Regions from separate parts of the Caloranaerobacter ferrireducens genome, predicted to be linked through region 2. Evidence: riboswitches for the same ligand, from Rfam matches in the RefSeq annotation. Region 2 holds a riboswitch; the other holds the start of a gene.

Region 1 (5,310 bases), on a different contig from region 2:
GGAATATTTTGAAGCAAGCTTTGGAGCACCTTCTTTAGGATGTCTCATTACAGCTATATCTGCATAACATCCGATAGTTCTAATGGTATCTGCAATACTTTCTCCCTTTGCTACCGAAGTTGATTTTGCTTCTGAAAAACCGATTACATTTCCACCCAATCTCAACATCGCTGCTTCAAAACTAAATTTAGTCCTTGTAGAAGGTTCATAGAAAAGTGTTGCCAATAACTTCCCTCTACAAATGTCTGAATAAGCATCTGGTTTTTTAATTATGTCTTCTGCTAGAGTAAATATTTCGTCTAGCTCCTTAATAGTAAAATCGTTTGGTTCAATTAAATGCCTTCCTTTTAACATTTTATCTCCTCCTTTTTAGCCTCACTGGACTATATTAAAGGCAAAACAAAAACCTTCCTCATCGAGACGAGGAAGGTTATAAGCACATTTATAGTCATATAGACACGACAATTAAGCCATGTGCTATATATACACACACAAACGCCACTATTTAATACCTTCCTAGCCTCTCTGGACTAGGTTAAAGATACTTTGTCTTTCAATTATTCTACTATGAACAAGATTATATGTCAAGGATATTTTAAATATTATTCACCTAAACCTTCTTTTCTTAATATTTCAGCCTTGTCTGTCTTTTCCCATGGTAAATCTATATCTGTTCTTCCAAAATGTCCGTATGCAGCTACTTGTCTGTAAATTGGTCTTCTTAAGTCTAAATCTCTTATGATAGCTGCAGGTCTTAAGTCAAAGTGTTTCTTAACTAATTCTTCAATTTTGCTTTCTTCTATCTTTCCTGTTCCAAATGTATCTACAAGTACTGAAACTGGATGAGCAACACCTATAGCGTATGCAAGTTGAACTTCACATTTATCTGCTAATCCAGCAGCAACTATATTTTTTGCAACATATCTTGCAGCGTATGCAGCTGATCTGTCAACTTTAGTAGGATCCTTTCCTGAGAATGCTCCACCACCATGACGAGCATATCCACCATAAGTATCAACAATAATCTTTCTTCCTGTTAAACCAGCATCTCCTTGAGGTCCACCTATTACGAATCTGCCAGTTGGGTTGATGTAATATTTTGTTTCATTATCTAAGTATTCATTTGGTATAACTTTTCTTATTACATGTTCTCTTAAATCTCTTTCGATAGTCTTTAAATCTACCTCTGGACTGTGTTGAGTAGAAATAACTATCGCATCTATTCTTACAGGTTTATCGTCATGATATTCAACTGTAACTTGAGTTTTACCATCTGGTCTTAAGTAATCTAGAGTACCATTCTTTCTAACTTCTGCTAATCTTCTTGCTAATTTGTGTGCTAATGATATTGGAAGTGGCATAAGTTCTGGTGTTTCATTACAAGCAAAACCAAACATTATACCTTGGTCTCCAGCACCAATTAAGTCAAGTTCATCTTTTGCTTCTTCTCTGTGTTCTAATGCTTCATCAACTCCCATAGCAATATCAGGAGACTGCTCATCAATAGAAGTTAAAACTGCACAAGTATCGCAGTCAAAACCATACTTAGCTCTAGTGTAACCAATATCTTCAATAGTCTTTCTTACGATTTTTGGTATATCTACATAACACTTAGTTGTAATCTCTCCTGATACTAAAACTAGTCCTGTAGTAACTGATGTTTCACATGCTACTCTTGCTTCTGGGTCGCATTTTAATATAGCGTCAAGCACTGCATCTGAAATTTGGTCACAGATTTTATCAGGATGTCCTTCAGTAACTGATTCTGAAGTAAATAACCATTTTCTCATCTTCATACCTCCCATACAATATGAATTTTAAATTTAAAATTTTAAATGTTAAATATTAAATTCAACATTAAATATAGATAGAGTTTACATGGTTATTATTAGCAATTATAGTTTTTTTATGTTATATCATAAGTTGTCAACTCACAGGTGATGGTTATTAGTTAGTAGTCATTAGTCTATTGACTATCGACTATTGACCAATTTCAACATATCGTGTCATCTGTAGCAGAGTATCTTCCATAGTAGCGGAGAATTAATTCTCCGCTACAAAAAATTTTCAATTTTACATTTCTCTGCCCCAGCACCTAGTACCCAAAATTAAAAAAATCCCCTTCCAAAAGGAAGAGGTAATACTCTGAATTAAACCTCATCTTTCAGAATCTACATTCTGTGGGACTTAGCACCGTGTAACTTTAGTTACCGGTTGCCGGGTTTCACAGGGCCCATTCCCTCCACCACTCTTGATAAGGTATCAAGATTTTTATTAAATTGTCCTCAAAGTATAATATCACAGCTTGCAAACTAAGTCAACAGTTTTTTCTTCATTTTTCATAAAGTTTATAATCTAACTGTCGTCAGTATTTTTCGTCATTGGCTATTCGTCATTCGCCATTCGCTTCTTGTCTTTATTTGACGAACAGCGAAAAACGAATAGCGAACAGCGATTTATTTCGCATTTTTTCCTGTCCCCTGTCCTCTGTTCCCTGTCTTCTTTTTTATATCTAGTACCTAGTACCTAACTATCTACATCAATCCAACAACTTGATTACTTAAAATAAAAACTATTAATCCGGCTGTAAATACACCTGCCACAATTGCTGGAAAAGAATATTTGAAATCTATATTAAACAAAGTCGCTGCTACACATCCAGTCCAAGCACCAGTAGATGGTAATGGTATTGCTACTAAAAGAAATAACCCTAAAGCACTATATTTCTCAACTTTTTTACTTCTTTTTAAAGTCCTTTGCTTAATCCAGTCTACAATTTTACCAAACATCTTCGTCCTTCCAAAATAATCAAATAAAGGTTTCAATAACTTAAGCAAAAAAGGTACGGGTATTAAATTACCTATAATACTTAATACTGTACTATGTACAGGTGTAAAACCCATAGCTATTCCAAGTGGTATCGCTCCTCTTAATTCAAAAATAGGTGCAGCAGCAACAAGCATTACAATGAGTTCATCCTTTAAAACTTTTAAAGTTTGCACTAACATATAAATCACCTCGTTCTATATTGGTTATTCGTCGCTCGCTATTCGCTTTTCGCCTCTTGTTTTCGATCCATCATTTGCAATTTGCGTTTCGAACGACGAACAGCGAACAACGAAAGACAGCACTATAATAAATTATATAGTATGAAGAAAAAAATAGAAATATTTTTTCGCAATTCTACATTGGTTATTTCATAATGGTAAGAATTAGAACCAAATCTTGGATTTAAATAAATTTAGGAAGATTTTGCCTATATCCATAAACGGAAATTATATTCAAAATTATCCACAATTTAACGAAGTTTATAACGACTCTGGCATGTAAGCATGCCAGAAAAAGTTTCAATAAAATCAACATTAATTTTTTTATATAAGATTTTATTATAATTTCCTATGAATTATAAAGAAAAACTAAGAATTAATTAGAATTTCTAATGTAATTTCAATTGATTGGTTGTTAACAGTATTGCAAGTTAACTCAATATGTTTTAAAATAACATTCGTGACAAGTCAACGGGGTGTGGCGCAGTTTGGTAGCGCACGTGGTTTGGGACCATGGGGCCGGGGGTTCGAGTCCCTCCACCCCGACCAGAAAAAAACAGCTGAGAATATTCTCAGCTGTTTTTTTGTTTTGTAATCCTTTTGTAATCTAAACCTTAGCTAAATAGTATATAATAAGTATTACAAACAAATCCATTTAATACAAACATTACACACAAGAAGAGGAAGGATTGATTACATGAGAAGAATAGTAGGGGCAATAAGAAAAGCAGTAGAAGAATTTAACCTTATAGAAGATGGCGATAGAATTGCCGTTGGAGTTTCAGGCGGAAAAGACAGTTTGACTCTATTATATGGATTAAAGATATTCCAAAGATTTAGTCCAGTAAAATATGAATTAGAAGCTATCACTTTAACTTTGGGTTTTGAAGATTTTGATTTATCTAAAGTAAAAGAATTCGTAAAAGAAATTGATGTCCCATATACTATAAAAGAAACCCAAATAGGTAAAATTATTTTCGATATTAGAAAAGAAAAAAATCCTTGTTCGCTTTGTGCGAGAATGAGAAGAGGAGCCCTGCATGACCTCATGAAAGAAAAAGGTTTAAATAAACTAGCTCTAGGACATCATGCAGACGATGCCATCGAAACATTATTCTTAAGCATGTTTTATGAAGGAAGAATAAATACTTTTTCACCTAAAACTTATATGTCCAGAAAAGATATTACAGTAATCAGACCTATGATATATGTTACAGAACATCAAATAAAAGGAGCTGTTAAAAAACATAACCTACCTACTGTAGAAAGTCCTTGTCCTGCAAATAGAAATACCAAAAGAGAATATGTAAAACATCTTATGAAAAATGTATATAAAGATATTCCTCAAGCAAGAGACAGACTTATTACAGCTATCAAAAATAAAGAACAGTTAAATTTGTGGTTTTAGTGACTGGTTACTGAATTCAAAGGGGGATAACTATGAATAGACTTTTCAAAAAAGTAGTTTCATATATAACTAGTGGAATAATCATATTTTCGAGCTTGTCTCTAAGTTTTGCAGACAAGCCAATACTGATCCACGAAAGAAAAACTGTAGAAAATATTTCAAGTGGTATCATACATGAACACATTCAAAAATTTACCTCTGACGGTTGGTGGAATATAAACGTTTTAAGAGTAAATTTAAAAGATAAATACACTAGCTTAGATGTTCTTTTTAATGAAGAAGGAATCTCTAAAAGAGAAACCCTATCTAACATGATAAAGATTTCCCAAGCTGTTGCAGGTATCAATGGTGATTTTTTCTCAACAGCTAAAAATTCCTTTCCTTTAGGAGTTGTCATATCAAATGGAAAGATGATTTCATCTCCATCATATCAATGGGATAAACTGCCTATATTTGCAATAGATAAAAATAATCATCCTTTTATATCCTTCTGGAAGTGGGAGATCAAAGCAGTTCCAGAAGACGGACAACCTGTTATCCTCTCTGCAATAAACAAATCAAGTGACAAATATGAAGAAGTCATTTTATACGATAAAAAATGGAGCTTAAAAACCATAGGAAATACTTATTTTGACGATATGATAGAAATTGTAGTTGAAAAAAATACAGTTAAAGAAATAAGAATTAATGAACCTCCTATCGATATGCCAAAAAACGGCTACATATTAACTGGGCGTGGAAGAGTTAAAGATATACTCCTTAATAATTTCAAAGTAGGTAAAAAAGTAAAGCTTGAAATAAATACTACGCCAAACTACGAAAACATAAAAACAGCTATAGGCAGTGGAACCTATA
Region 2 (5,310 bases):
GGGATTACAGGGCTTGCAATGGTAATTAAGAGTGTATTTCCTTCAGTATCTATCGGAGCTTTAATGTTTATTATGAATTTAATACTGTTTGTTGTAGCATTTTTGCTAATTGGTACTCAATTTGGAGCAAAAACAATATATGCTAGTTTTGGACTTTCAGGAGCTATGTGGATTTTCGAAAAATATTTTACTATAAATGGACCATTGACAGATGATATATTATTGAACTTGTTTTATGGTATTCTTATCCAGGGAATAGGTATGGCAATAATATTTTATCAAAATGCTTCAACTGGTGGTACTGATATTATAGCTAAAATATTAAACAAATTTTTCTCGATAGATATAGGCAAATCACTATTAATGGCTGATTTTGTAGTTACATTGTTAGCTATACTTACTTTTGGAACTAAATTAGGATTATATGCTTTATTAGGAGTAATAATGAACGGATTTATTATAGATAATGTAATAGAGGGGCTTAATGTTAAAATGAATGTTACAGTAATAAGCTCAGTTCCTAATAAGATAAAGAGGTTTATAACAAAAGAACTTGAAAGAGGAGCTACAATTTATTATGCAGAGGGTGCATATACGAATAAAACTAGACCTGTTATAATGGCTGTTATGAATAAAAAAGAATTTATCAGATTAAAAAGCTATATAAAGAAAATTGATAATAAAGCATTTGTTACAGTATCTACAGTACGTGAAGTATTAGGTGAAGGGTTTAATATGTTTGAATAAGGAAACCCTCCTCTTAAAACAACAAATTAAGAGGAGGGTTTAATATGTTTAGCCTTAATATTAGTTAACAATTTCAAAGAGTATTAAAATGCTGGTATAACTCCTCCATTATACTCTTTTTCAATAAATTTCTTAACTTCTTCTGATTGAAGAGCTTTAATTAGTGCCTTTAATTTTGGATTGTTTTCTTCTCCTTTTCTAACAGCTACAATATTTGCGTAAGGAGAATCACCATCTTCAAGCAAAATAGCATCTTTTGTAGGTATAAGACCTGCCTCTAAGGCATAATTTCCATTAATCACAGCACCGTCAACATCTTTAAGTACTCTTGGAAGTTGAGCTGCTTCTAAGGATTTAAACACAAATCTTTTTGGGTTTTCAATTATATCTTTTTCTGTAGCTTCAAGACCTGCATTTTCTTTAAGTTTTATAAGCCCATTTTTTTCAAGAAGTATAAGAGCTCTGCCGCAGTTTGTAGGATCGTTTGGTATAGCAATAACTGCACCTTCTTTTAATTCTTCCACTGATTTTACTTTTTCTGAATATAATCCAAGTGGTTCAACGTGTATTGCTCCTATAGATACAATATCTATATTGTTTTTCTTAGCAAAGCTATTCATATATGGTATGTGTTGAAAGAAGTTTGCATCAATTTCTTTTTCTGCTAAGGCTAAGTTTGGTTTTACATAGTCAGTAAATTCAATAATTTGTAAATCTATCCCTTGCTCTTTAAGTTTATTTTTTACTACTTCAAGTATTTGCGCGTGAGGTACTGGAGTAGCCCCAACTTTTAGTACATTATTATCTTCTTTTGAAGATTGGCAACCACTAAGAATAACACCACCTAATATAGAAATAATTAGTAATAGAATTAAAGACTTTTTCATATTTATTCCTCCTTATCTTTTTTTACTAATATTCAATGCAATTTTATTGCCTATAGCTTGTACTCCCTGTACAAGTAGAATAATTATTATTACAGATGCAATCATTACACCAGTTTCAAAACGATAAAGCCCATAACGTATTGCTAAATCTCCTAAACCACCTCCTCCAATAGCACCAGCCATAGCTGAATAGCCAATTAAATTTATGATTGTTAGAGTGATACCAAGTACTAATGAAGGCAAAGCTTCAGGAATAAGTACTTTAAAAATGATTTGTGGGATTGTAGCTCCCATTGCTAAAGCTGTTTCTATAACTCCACTATCTACTTCCTTAAAGGAACTCTCAATAATCCTTGCTACAAAAGGAGCAGCTGCAATTGCTAATGGTATTATACTGGCTGTAGTTCCTATAGAAGTTCCTACAAGGATACGCGATAGAGGGAAAACTAGAATCATCAAAATAATAAATGGAAAAGAACGACATACATTTATAATAGTTCCTAGTATTGAATTTAGTATAGGTTTTTCCCAAATACCGTTTTTTTCTGTAACTACTAGTAAAATACCTAGAGGGAAACCTAGAATTAGAGCAAATATTGTTGAGGCTGTTACCATGTAAATTGTTTCCCATAAAGAAGGAAAAAGTAATTCTATCAAATTATCCATTCCATACAACCTCCAATCCTATTTTCTCTTTTTTAAGCCATTTGATTGCATTTTCTATTTCATCATTCTTTCCGTAAATTTGTATAAGCAGAGTCCCTATATTTGTTGTTTGTAATTCATTTATATTACCTGATAGAATATTAATATCTATTGAAAAATGTCTAATCAATTGAGAAATAATAGGCTTTTTTACAACTTCACCTAAAAGTTTTAATCTAATAACCCTAGAACCAGACGCCTTAGGAAAACTAATTTCTTCTTTATTATGTTGAATATGTGAAACAAAGGCTTTAGCAGTTTTTGTTTTAGGATTTGTAAATATTGTTTCAACTGTATCTAACTCGATTATTTTTCCATTTTCAATAATTGCAACTCTATCGCAAATATCACGAATTACTTCCATTTGATGTGTTATAAGAACTATTGTAAGACCAAATTTACTTTGAATTTCTTTAAGAAGTTTCAAAATAGATTTTGTTGTCTTAGGGTCAAGAGCAGAAGTTGCTTCATCACACAGTAAAATATCTGGTTGATTAGCAAGAGCACGAGCTATAGCAACTCTTTGTTTTTGTCCTCCACTTAACTGGGAAGGATAGGCATTCCTTTTATCTGAGAGTTCAACTAAAGATAACAAATTTTCTACTCTTTCTTTAATTTGTTTCTTGTTATAACCTGAAATTTCAAGTGGAAAAGCTACATTTTCAAAAACAGTTCTTGAGTTAAGGAGATTAAAATGTTGAAAAATCATTCCAATACGTTTTCTTATTTCCCTGAGTTCATGTTTATTTAAAACCGTTATGTCTTTTTTGTTAATAAAAACACTACCACTAGTAGGTTTCTCAAGAAGATTTATACAGCGAATAAGAGTAGACTTTCCTGCTCCACTTAAACCCATGATTCCAAAAATTTCACCTTTTTTTATTTCTAAATTGATATCTTTTAAAGCATGTATTTTTTCATTTTTACTTTCATATATTTTGCTGAGATTTTGAATTACAATCAATTACTTCACTCCTTTATCAATTTAATGTACTAAATTAAAATAGTTATAATAATACCCCTTCTGCAGGGAGGGTATTAAAAAAGCCTCTTTCAGATGAAAGAGGCATAAAAAACTTATTTCTCTCTCTCATCTCTCGGTATATCTTATACCGCAGGAATTGGCACCTTGTGTTTTGGAACACAGGTTGCCGGGCTTCATAGGGCCAGTCCCTCCACCTCTCTGGATAAGAGCGTATTATTTATTTTTGTCACTATAGTCTAAAATTCTAAATCATTTTATAGAGTTTGTCAATACTTTTTTTTTGGTTAAACAGTTTTTGTTAAAAAGCACTAAGAAACAAACTTATTTAAATAGCTTTGTTTCAGCTATTTAAATAAGTTATAATCTATGGTATACTAGAACTAGTGTTCTATATATTTATAAGAAATATTTATAAGAATCAGCCGGAGGATACAAAAGATGAAGGGTAAGACACATGTTATGCTAGGAATTGCAGCTGGGGTTACTGCCATTTCAGATTATTCTTTGGAAAAGGGTATTATTTTTATTTCTTCAACAGTTTTGGGGGCTTTATTACCAGATATAGATCATCCCAAGAGCAAATTAAATCAGAAACTTCTTTTTAGGAAAAATAAAATATTTAAATTTATATTTTATATAACTTTAAGTTTTGGATGTATTTATTTCGGTATAAGTTTAAACAGTAGGCTTTTAAAAATTTTATCTATAACTTTAGCCTTTACAGGATTATCTCATCATAGAGGATTTACTCATAGTTTGTTAGGTCTTTTACTATTTTCAATGGTTGTTAAAATTTTAGCAATAAGATATAATTTAATTGGAGTATATAAAGGTTTCATTATAGGCTATATTAGCCATTTAATTGCTGATTTTCTTACTAAGGGAGGCATAGAGCTATTTTACCCATGTAGTATTAAAATTTCATCTCCTTTTACTATAAAAAGTGGTAGTGAAGAAGAATTGATATTGAAGGGTTCATGCTTTTATTCGATTTATGTTTTGCTCAAGATTATAGGGATTTAGAAAGAAGGAATAATTATGGGCATTGTTACCAAAATAGTTGAACAAAAAAATAATAAAGAAAAAGTTAATATATATATTGATCATGAATTTTTTGCTGGGGTTCATAAAGAAGTTATTTATAAATTTAGAATTGAAGAAGGAGTTCAAGTAGATAAAGAAAAGTTAGAACTTCTAATATTTGATGAAAACCTTAAAAGAGCTAAAAATAAAGCTTTTAGTATATTGGCGAGAACAATGCATAGTGAGATGTTACTTAGAGATAAGTTATCTAAAGAAGGTTATCAAGATGAAATTATAGATAATGTAATAGAAATTTTAAAGAATTATAAAATGGTTGATGATGAAGAATATGCAAAAAGTTATGTTAGAAATAAATTAAGTAGCAATAAATATGGAAAAAAACGTATCATATTTGAATTAACAAAGAAAAAAATAAGTGAAGATATAATAAACAAAGTTATTTCAGAAATAGAAGATGAAAAAATTTATGAAAATGCAGTTTATTTAGCTAAGAAAAAATTAAGAAGTATAAAAGATAAGGAGAGAAATAAAATATATCAGAAGTTATCTCAACATTTAGCCTATAAAGGATACGATTATGAAATTATAAGAAAAGTTGTGAATGCTGTTATGAAGGATTTTAGCAGTTAAAATTAAGAAATCTAATTGTTGATTATAAGTAGGAGTGGTTATATGTGTGGGAGATATTATCTTTTTGCCGATATTGAGGAAATATCAAGAAGATTTAATATTAATTATTGTGATGTTTTAATTAAATCTATGCCTGAGATATTTCCCTCAAATGAAGTCCCTATAATCATAAATAATGGTAACAAACGAATGATAAAGCTAATGAAGTGGGGATTTGATTTGTCATATTTAAAAAAATTGATTATAAATGCAAGAAGCGAGACTATAGATACTAAAAAGTTATTTAAATATTCTTTTTACAATAAGCGATGC

What was found. Region 2 has a riboswitch for S-adenosylmethionine ahead of BFN48_RS09590 (methionine ABC transporter ATP-binding protein). Riboswitches for the same ligand answer to the same signal wherever they lie in the genome.
Region 1: another riboswitch for S-adenosylmethionine. It lies ahead of metK (methionine adenosyltransferase); the one in region 2 lies ahead of BFN48_RS09590 (methionine ABC transporter ATP-binding protein).

Annotation. Positions count from the first base shown of each region.
Region 1 is NZ_MDJR01000004.1:164,913-170,222, forward strand. It holds gene pyrB (aspartate carbamoyltransferase) at 1-354, opposite strand, end outside; gene metK (methionine adenosyltransferase) at 603-1,790, opposite strand; SAM riboswitch class I at 2,155-2,261, opposite strand; gene BFN48_RS08065 (COG2426 family protein) at 2,535-3,008, opposite strand; tRNA gene BFN48_RS08070 (tRNA-Pro) at 3,520-3,596, shown strand; gene BFN48_RS08075 (tRNA 2-thiocytidine biosynthesis TtcA family protein) at 3,745-4,455, shown strand; gene BFN48_RS08080 (phosphodiester glycosidase family protein) at 4,488-5,310, shown strand, end outside.
Region 2 is NZ_MDJR01000006.1:95,478-100,787, reverse strand. It holds gene BFN48_RS09605 (YitT family protein) at 1-747, shown strand, start outside; gene BFN48_RS09600 (MetQ/NlpA family ABC transporter substrate-binding protein) at 831-1,634, opposite strand; gene BFN48_RS09595 (methionine ABC transporter permease) at 1,647-2,300, opposite strand; gene BFN48_RS09590 (methionine ABC transporter ATP-binding protein) at 2,293-3,303, opposite strand; SAM riboswitch class I at 3,427-3,533, opposite strand; gene BFN48_RS09585 (metal-dependent hydrolase) at 3,763-4,347, shown strand; gene BFN48_RS09580 (regulatory protein RecX) at 4,363-4,998, shown strand; gene BFN48_RS09575 (SOS response-associated peptidase) at 5,041-5,310, shown strand, end outside.